Regions from separate parts of the Idiomarina sp. OT37-5b genome, predicted to be linked through region 3. Evidence: predicted binding sites of a transcription regulator. Region 3 holds the regulator's gene; each other region holds the start of a gene.
The links. Region 3 encodes sigma-54, which starts transcription at its own class of promoters, with help from an activator protein. Its sites were predicted from a motif close to GTTGGCACGNNNNTNGNNT; they were not measured.

Region 1 (3,278 bases), 330 kb from region 3:
TCATGTTATTCTGCACACATCATTAAGCGGTGTTTTTAATCAGGCCATGGTAAAAAAAGTTGGCGCAGACGATTTTATTGCCAAGTTCCACCCTGATGAGCTGGCAACCGCCGTTAAAAAATGGCTTAATGCAACAGCAGACATCGAAATTGAGTAACGGCAACTATGCCGTTGAATAACAAGAACAATGCAGTAGAGAAACGTGATCAATAAAGAACTCAGTCCGGCAGAATACCAGGAGTTTCGACAGTTTTTAGAGCATCAGTGCGGTATCGTACTGGGTGAAAATAAGTTGTATCTGGTTAAAAGTCGTCTCAGTCCGCTGATGACGAAGTTCAATATTGACTCGTTGTCTGAGCTGGTTAAAAAATCGATGAAAATCAGCGAGCGGGCACTGCGCGCCGCCGTCATCGATGCCATGACCACCAACGAAACCCTTTGGTTCCGGGACACGTATCCGTTTGAAATTTTGGCCAACCGGGTGTTACCGGAATTTAAGAATAACTCCGGCCCCGTCAAAATTTGGTCATCGGCCTGTTCATCCGGGCAGGAGCCGTATTCAATGGCGATGACTTACCTGGAGTACAAAGCCAAAAACCCCGGCGCCTTAAAAGGTGGTATCCGCATCACCGCCACCGATATTTCCAATAAAGTGCTGGAACAATGCGCCATCGGCGAGTACGACAGCCTTGCCATAGCCCGCGGCTTATCCGCCGAGCGGCAAAAGAAGTTTTTCACGGAAGGCAGCAAACCCGGCTCGATGAAGGTTAAAGACGACGTAAAAAGTTTCGTCCAGTTCCGCCACCTCAATCTGCTCGACAGCTACGCGCTGCTCGGTAAATTCGATATCATCTTTTGCCGCAACGTGCTGATTTATTTTTCTGCTGACGTAAAGCGGAAAATTATTGCCCAATTCCGGCAATCGCTTAATCCCGGCGGTTATCTTTTCCTCGGCGCTTCTGAGTCCATCTCTGGCCTCACCGAGGAATTTGAAATGATCCGCTGCAACCCGGGAATTATCTACAAAAGGCGCTGACGCGCCTTTCGCCTGGCGCCGCCGCTGGCGGCTTGCTTGGCGGCCTCGCTTCGCTTGGCCTTGCTCGGCGTGCGCTACGCACACTTGCCAGGCGGGGCTATGCCCCTTGCGGTAGGTCGCGCCTTTGGCGCGACTCATCGGCTTGCGGCAAAGGCGCAAGCGACGGAGCCCAAGTTGGCACGATCTCTGCATCATCTCCCACATCGAACCAACGGGAGACGAAAAAATGGCACTTTCCATGGACAAACTCATGGGCATTCAGCAATACACGCTGGGCGTACGCACTCAGCGTGCGGAGATGATTGCCAACAATATCGCTAACGCTGACACCCCCGGCTACAAAGCCAAAGGCCTTGATTTCCAGCAAGCACTGAAACAAGCACAGCGGGGCATGGACAGCTATAAGTTAGCGCGTACCCACGAAAAACACTTCAACGTCGAAATCAAACCCACCGGACAAGAAAAATTCCGCGTACCCACGCAACCCGATACCGGTGACGGCAATACCGTTGATGTGCAGTTGGAACAAAACTTGTATGCACAAAACGCATTGGAATATGAAATGACCATGAACTTTCTCGACGGCCGCATCAAAGGCGTCAAGAAAGCGTTAAGTGGCCAATAGGCGAGGTAAGCAACGATGAGCTTATTTAACATTTTCAACATCAGCGGATCGGCAATGAGTGCGCAGTCAGTGCGCCTCAATACCACCGCCAGTAATTTGGCGAACGCCAACTCCGTGAGTAGCAGCGTGGAAGAAACCTACCGCGCCCGCAACCCGGTCTTTGCAACCGCATTGGCGGATGCCGGCGGTAACTACCGTGGTGACAGCCTGACCAATCAAACTCAGGCCGGGCAAGCCGCTGGTGTCAAAGTAAAAGGCATTGTTGAAAGCCAAAAACCGCTGCAAATCGAATACGCGCCAAATCATCCCATGGCCGATGCAAACGGTTACATTTACCGCTCAAACGTCAACACCATGGAAGAGATGGCCAACATGATTTCCGCTTCGCGTTCCTATCAGACCAACGTGCAAGTAGCGGATACCGCGAAAACTATGACCCAGCGTTTACTGCGCCTCGGTCAGGCCTAACAGGAGATAACCGATGGAAGGCGTAAGCAATAACTCCTATATCGATAACTTACGGTGGCAGAAGGAAGAGCAAACGAAGTATGCCGATCCGGATGAAAACCAAAAGCTTGAGCAGGAAGACTTCTTCAAACTGTTAACGCAACAGTTGAACATGCAGGATCCGACCAAGCCGGTGGAGAACGATCAGATGATCGCTCAGATGACTAGCTTTACGATGGCTGAGGGCATTACCGGGTTACAGGAACAGTTCACCAAGTTCACTGAAAATATGACCTCGAACCAGGCTCTGCAGGCATCAACGTTGGTAGGTCGTAAAGTCTTGGTACCTACGTCAACAGCATCACTTGAACCCGGTGCCGGCGCATCGGGTATGATTGCTGCTCCACAAACCGCTCAAAATGTGCGCTTGAGCATAAAGGATGAGACGGGTGCTGTGGTGCGAACCATTAACCTGGGTGATTTGCCTCAGGGAACAAAAGATTTTGAATGGGACGGACTGGATGATGCCGGCAATGAAGTGCCGGCCGGCAAATACAGCTTTACCGCCAATGGCCGAGTCGGCAACAGCAGTGAAGAGCTCCCGTTACAAATGCACGCCACAGTTCAAAGCGTTAGTACCGGCGGCGACCGCGGCATTGTTTTAAACCTTAAAGGCTTAGGTGGCATCAATTTTGCTGATGTCACAGAGATTGGATAATTAGTGAGGTGACTTATGTCATTTAATATTGCACTTAGCGGCATCAACGCATCACAAAAAGATCTTGATACCACCGCCAACAACATTTCGAACGTTAAAACGACGGGTTTTAAACAGTCCCGCGCAGAATTTGCTGACGTTTACGCAACGAGTATTTTTAATGCCGGTAACACAAAAGTAGGTGACGGTGTATTAACATCGCAAGTTGCTCAGCAGTTCAGTCAGGGAACACTAGACTTTACTGATAACTCGTTAGATATGGCAATCAGTGGTAACGGCTTTTTTGCCACGACCGATGATCTGGGTTCGCGCGATATGACCTATACGCGGTCAGGCGCTTTTAAACTTAATGATGATAAATTCATTGTGGATAACCAGGGCAATTACTTGCAGGGCTATCAGGTTGACCGTAATAGTGGAGCAACCACATCGACAAGTTTAGCGACTACCCA
Region 2 (3,278 bases), 100 kb from region 3:
AGCCGTTGTTTGTATTCACCGGACAATCAGATGTTCCGCCTACCGAAAAGCGAATACCGGGCACTGGAGCTGTTCTTAACCAGTCCGGGGCGCATCCTTGACCGTGAAACCCTGGTTAAGCGTATGCTGGATCGCGAGTTACGTCCGAATGATCGTACTGTCGATGTAGCTATTCGTCGTATTCGCCGGCATTTTGAATCGCACCCGGATACGCCGAATCTGATCACCACCATTCATGGTGAAGGCTATCGCTTTATTGGCGAGGTCACTCAGGAAGCTCAGTGAGCTTCCTGTTCAACCCACTGATTGAGTTGTTGCCGGTGAGGGATAACCGAGTCGGCCCATTCAATCAGTAGTCGCTCCGCCTGAGGCCATTCCCACGCGTCTTTTTCGAGCCGTTCCATCAGCTTGGCCAATTGCAGTAAACCCACGGAGTTACAAGCACCCTTCACTTTATGAGCTTGACTGCGAAGTTGCTCTTCGTTTTTTTGCTTTGCCGCTTGATGCAGTAAGTTTGCGTAACTTTGTATGATTTGATCAAAGGTTGCCAACGTCGCCTTTAGCCCGTCGTCACCCAAACTCTCGCGATACTGATTCAATAACTCAGTATCTAAAACCTGTTGTTCGGCCATACCTTAACTCCATAACAATCCAAAAGCTTATCCTGTGCGTAAACCTTGATTCAGTCAACCGATTCAGATAATCGGTTATTTCTGATTAAATTTTGTGTTCGGGAATGAAATGATCCCTGCATCTACGATATACTAGCGGATTCAACATTTATGCTTGATACAGTAAACACCGATCGGAGTTCAAAACGAATGCCTAATAGCATGCCCGACGTAGCCAATCAGAGCCAGGCACAAACAGAAGGTACCCTGGACTGGGTTGGCATGAGCAACATAGAAGTGCCTCTTATGGTCGCCGCTTCTGACGCCGCAGAGCGTCCAGTGGCTGCGCACGTGGAGGCATTCGTTAACCTTAAAGATCCGAAAACCAAAGGCATTCATATGTCTCGGTTGTATTTATTACTGGATCAGCTTTCCACCGAGGGCGAACTCAGCCACTCGTCGCTTAAGCAACTTTTGCGTGACTTTATCGAAAGCCACAGTGACATCAGTAATCAAGCGTTTATTAAGTTTGATTTTGAATATCACCTACGTCGCGAGTCATTAATCAGCCGCAAGAAGGGCTGGAAAGCCTATCCGGTGAGTTTGACCGGGCGCTATGATGCCGGCAAATTGTCACTCGAATTGGCGGTCGACGTGCCCTATTCGTCAACTTGCCCTTGCTCAGCAGCGCTTGCACGCCAACTGATTCAAGAGGCTTTTGTTGAAAAGTTCGCCGACAAAGAAGTGATTGATAAAGCGACGCTGCACGAATGGCTTGGCTCTACCGAAGGTATTGTTGCAACGCCACACAGCCAACGTTCAACGGCAGAAGTTAAGGTTAAGCTTGCCGAAGATCTGGAAGAGTTTCCGATTGTTGCATTGATTGATGCTGTTGAAGGTGCGTTGAAGACACCGGTGCAGGCTGCGGTTAAACGTGAAGACGAGCAAGAATTTGCGCGCTTAAATGGTCAAAACTTGATGTTCTGTGAAGACGCCTCGCGCCGACTCAAGCATCAGCTAAACCAAATGCCAATTTTCAAAGATTTTTGGCTGCGTGTTAATCATTACGAGTCCTTGCACGCGCACGACGCCGTCGCCATCGCCACCAAAGGTGTCGACAGCGGCTACCGGGCTTAGGCTCTTCGGGCGGCCTAGGCCCTTCGGGCGGTTTAGGCTCGCTGCGCTCGCGGTGTAGCTTGCTGCCTTCGGCGCAAGGGTTTAGGGGCTTCGCCCGTCAAACCGGCCGAAGGCTCTAAACCGCGAGCGGAGCGAGCCCTTGGCACAGCCTTTGCATTAAATTTGACACGAAGTTTGTTGTGTCAAATTTTTGCCGAGGTGAGTTATGGAAATCGTATTACTCCTTTTTGTTGTTGTATTAATTGCTGTAGCGCTGATCGCCAGCCGCATGTCAGAGAACTACGCGCCCTACCCCTACAAACTGAAAGATGTCAGCCTTTGCACCGCGCAGGAAGCGCAGTTCATGACATTACTGGATAAAGCCGTTGGCGCTGACTTCCGCATCTTCACCAAAGTCCGTTTAAGTGACATCGTTACCGTCAAAAAAGGCGTGTCCGGCAGCGTCCAGAAAGACGCGCAGGCAAAAGCCAACCAACGGATTCTCGATTACGTGCTGTGCGATATCGAAACCATGCAAATTAAAATGGTTATCGAACTTGAACCGGCAACCAATAACCTGCAACAGCAAAAACGCAACCTGTTTTTGAAAAATACCCTGGCAGCAGCGGGACTTCCGTTCCTGCGGTTTAAAGCTAAACCTGGCTATCGGGTAGCGGACTTGCACGACTATATTCACGCGAAAATCCGTCAGGCCGAGCACATCCGCGCGGCGGTACCGAAAACCGAGCAACCGCAAAACGGCCAGCAATCTCCCGTTGCCGCCTAAGCTGGCTTTCGGCAAAATGAGGTCATGAACGCGCATGACATCCAGCAAATTTTAACCTCGCCATGGGGGCTCGCGCTGATCGCTATCGCCATCGAGCGCTGGCTCCCATGGCCCGAACAATGGCACCCGGTGGCTATTTTTCGGCTATTCGCCAACTATCTGCAACGTAAGGTTAACCAATCCCGATACGCGCCGTCCCAACAGCGCCTCGCCGGTGCTCTTGCATTGCTATTACTGTTGCTATTAACCCTGGTGCCGACCGCGATTGTGGTATACGCCGCTGACTTGTCGCAATGGCTGGGAACCCTGGTGTTAGTTGGCTGTTTGCGTCAACAGCATCTGCTGCACACATTGGATAGCGTTGAAAAGCTGGCCCGCAAAGGGCAAAAGCGAGCAGCCCGGGCATTACTGGCACGCACCGACTGGCGCGATACAAATAACCTCAGCGTGCACGGCATTTTCAAAACAACCTTTGAGCTGCGCGCGTTGAGTGTTATCGAGCACCGTTATGTGCCTGTGCTCGGCTGGCTACTTGGTGGCCCTATCCTGGCATTGGCATTGCGCGTCACCACCGAGCTGTACCAGTTATGGCCGGTTTGCATGCCGCGCTTTCGTCACTTCGGCGTGGCGGTACGCGTTGCTTATGCGGTTACCATTGGCCCAGTGACCTTGCTCTTGGCCATGGTTGCCTCGGTGCTGGCCGCGCTGCGGCGCCGTCCCCGGGATGAGCCAATCGATAACAATAGTGCCTGGCTCTGGCCTAC
Region 3 (3,278 bases):
CCATAATCGGCTCAAGTAGCTTGTGTTCAAGCTGTAGGGCGTCAGTGAGGGGCAGTTCTTTTTGTGACAACGGGTGTAGCCGGCGGGTTTCGCCGAAGCGCTGTAATAAGGTTTGGTCATCCGCATCAATGAACAAAATTTCCGGCTCGACTTCAGCCGGGAGAAAGTCCAGCGACTCGAGTAATTCTTCCGAATTTTCGGGTAAATTTCTTACGTCGATACTGATGGCAATGCGATCATATTGCGCCATTACGGCATGCACCAGCGTCGGTAACAAAGCGATCGGAAGGTTATCAACGCAGTAGTAGCCAAGATCTTCCAGAACCCGAAGAGCGATGGTTTTTCCTGAACCAGACCGGCCACTAACAACGATTAACTGCATGATCCGTCACTGTCCTCATTAACAAAAATGTCGTAAAGATCCTGGTCACTATGTGCCGCTCGCAGTGCGCGGGTACACACCTTATCATTCATGCGGCGTGCTACGGTGGCCAGCGTTTGCAGATGATTTTCGTGTTCAGATTCGGGTACCAGCAGGGCAAAAATAATGTCTACGGGCTGGTTATCTATGGCGTCAAACTCAATCGGCTCGGCAAGCGTTATCAACACCGCCACAGGCTGAGTTGCATTGGGTAAGCGACCATGTGGAATCGCAATACCAAGGCCAATACCGGTACTGCCTAAACGTTCGCGATTTAACAGGCTCTCAAAAATATCATGGCGGGTAATGCCGACCAGCTTGGGAGCCGCAATTTGGCTAATGGTTTCTAATAGCCGTTTTTTACTTGCGCCCTCGACTGCACACTTGGTGCAGTCGGGGCTTAACAGTTCAGACAGTTGCATGATTAATGTTTTTTCATTTTCTCTTTGTGTTTAATAACTTGCCGATCGAGTTTATCAATTAAACCATCGATGGCCGCATACATATCGTCGTGTTGGGCATCGGCAAAAATTTCGCCGCCATTAACGTGCAGGTTGGCTTCCGCGATTTGTGCCGTTTTTTCTACTTTAAGGATGACGTGAACATTGTTGATGTGGTCAAAGTGTCGCTCAAGTTTAGCGAACTTAGTGTCTACATAGTCACGCAGTGCGTCGGTAATATCGATGTGATGACCGGTCAAATTAATTTGCATAACGTCTTCCTTCTTGTTTCTATCACGATTAAAGCAGACTCTTGCGTTGGCTCGAGGACGGAATGTTTAACGACTCCCGATACTTCGCAATTGTCCTCCTTGCTACTTGGATTCCCTGGTCTGCTATGAGTTCAGCAATTTTGCTGTCACTCAATGGTTTAGCGCGGTTTTCCGCCGCCACTAACTTCTTAATTAAAGCACGAATAGCGGTACTTGAACACTCACCTCCTGCTTCTGTATTGACATGACTGGAGAAAAAGTATTTGAGTTCAAACACGCCCCGTGGGCAGTGTAGATATTTCTGCGTAGTGACCCGTGAAATAGTGCTTTCATGCATATCGACGGCTTCGGCGATGTCGTTGAGTACCATCGGCTTCATAGCCTCTTCACCGTGTTCAAAAAAGCCTTGTTGGCGGTGAACAATGCAGTGTGCAACCTTTAACAAGGTCTCATTACGACTTTCCAAACTTTTAATGAACCAGCGCGCTTCCTGCGTGTGCGATTTTATATATTGACTGTCTGCTGCGGATTTTGCGGCTTTACTTAAGGCCGCATATTCTTCGTTCACTTTTAATTTGGGTACGCTGTCGGGGTTCAATTCGACCACCCAGCGCCCTTGTTTTTTTACCACTGAAACGTCGGGTATGACGTATTCAACCGGCTTCTGCGCAATTTGTTCACCGGGGTGAGGATGCAATTGCTGAATTAATTGCATAATCTCTTTCAGTTGCCCTTCGGATAAGCGCATTTTGCGCAGGATGGTGCGGTAATCGCGGCTACCGAGCAGGTCCATGTGTTGCTGTACAAGCTCCAGCGCCTGTTCTTTGAGTGGTGAGTCTTCTACTTGTTGACGTAACTGAATGCTCAGACACTCGGCGACATCGCGGGCACCAACACCAACGGGATCAAAATGTTGAATACGCTTCAGCACCATCAGCACTTCGTCTTCACCAATGTCCAGATGCTGTAACGCGGCAACGATGTCGTCAACGGAGGAAGTCAGGTAGCCATTATCATCAATCGACTCGATAATGGCTTCGGCTATTTCAGTGTCCTCATCGGAAAAATGCGACAGTTGCATTTGCCACAACAGGTGATCCTGCAGTGACTCACTGGTTTCGCCCTGATAGACATCCATCTCGCCGTCATAGCTTTTACCGTTAGGGCTGGTAACCGATGTCGGAGTGGATGAGGTATAGGTATCATCCCAGCTGCTGTCGACCGGGAGTTCATCAGGGAGTTGATCTTTTTTCAGCACATCAGAGGTTTCCTGATGGCTGTCATCACGATGATTAGAGGTTTCTGGTGCTTCACCCTCGACGTCCTGATGGTCACCGTCAACTTCAAGCAGCGGGTTGTTGTCCAGTGCCTCCTGAATTTCAGCCTGTAGATCCAACGACGACAACTGCAGCAGGCGAATGGCTTGCTGTAGTTGTGGTGTCATGGTCAGCTGCTGACCGATTTTTAACTGAAGGCTTTGTCGCATTTATCTGACTCCCGGCTTCACGCTATGCTGCTTACAGTGTGAACTGCTCACCGAGGTAAACATCCTTAACCTGTTGATTTGATAATATACTCTCAGCATCACCGCTGGCAATCAATTGTCCGTGACTGACAATATAAGCATGCTCACATACTGACAAGGTCTCACGTACATTATGATCGGTGATCAAAACACCAATGCCACGTTGTTTAAGGTGCTCGATAATTTTCTTGATATCGAGTACAGAAATCGGGTCCACCCCGGCAAACGGTTCATCAAGCAGAATAAAGGTCGGGTCCGCCGCCAATGCGCGGGCGATTTCAACGCGGCGGCGCTCGCCGCCGGAAAGGCTCATGCCGAGGCTATTGGCGATGTGGCCGATGTGAAACTCTTCTAACAGTGCATCAACCTTTTCTTCGCGCTCTACTGCGGTGAGGTTTTTGCGAGTTTCCAGGATTGCCATCAGATTGTCGCGCACGGTCAGTTTCCGGAAAATCGATGACTCCTGCGGCAAATAACCGATGCCACGTCGCGCTCGCTCGTGCATAGGCAGCAGGGTTAAGTCGGTGTCATCCAGATAAATCTGTCCTTTGTCGCTGTTCACCAAGCCTACGATCATGTAAAAGGTCGTGGTTTTACCGGCACCGTTCGGGCCCAGCAGC

Region 1: a site for sigma-54 is predicted at 1,210-1,228, ahead of flgB (flagellar basal body rod protein FlgB). Genes of this name have one in related genera too.
Region 2: a site for sigma-54 is predicted at 1,887-1,905, ahead of C5610_RS02015 (DUF2726 domain-containing protein). Genes of this name have one in related genera too.

The regions. Positions count from the first base shown of each region.
Region 1 is NZ_CP027188.1:651,822-655,099, forward strand. It holds gene C5610_RS02905 (chemotaxis protein CheV) at 1-157, shown strand, start outside; gene C5610_RS02910 (CheR family methyltransferase) at 203-1,036, shown strand; gene flgB (flagellar basal body rod protein FlgB) at 1,263-1,661, shown strand; gene flgC (flagellar basal body rod protein FlgC) at 1,677-2,129, shown strand; gene C5610_RS02925 (flagellar hook assembly protein FlgD) at 2,143-2,826, shown strand; gene flgE (flagellar hook protein FlgE) at 2,842-3,278, shown strand, end outside.
Region 2 is NZ_CP027188.1:421,030-424,307, reverse strand. It holds gene C5610_RS02035 (response regulator) at 1-285, shown strand, start outside; gene C5610_RS02025 (Hpt domain-containing protein) at 279-632, opposite strand; gene folE2 (GTP cyclohydrolase FolE2) at 822-1,748, shown strand; gene C5610_RS02015 (DUF2726 domain-containing protein) at 1,954-2,514, shown strand; gene C5610_RS02010 (cobalamin biosynthesis protein) at 2,539-3,278, shown strand, end outside.
Region 3 is NZ_CP027188.1:318,638-321,915, forward strand. It holds gene rapZ (RNase adapter RapZ) at 1-382, opposite strand, end outside; gene ptsN (PTS IIA-like nitrogen regulatory protein PtsN) at 373-843, opposite strand; gene hpf (ribosome hibernation promoting factor) at 846-1,133, opposite strand; gene C5610_RS01525 (RNA polymerase factor sigma-54) at 1,162-2,619, opposite strand; gene lptB (LPS export ABC transporter ATP-binding protein) at 2,651-3,278, opposite strand, start outside.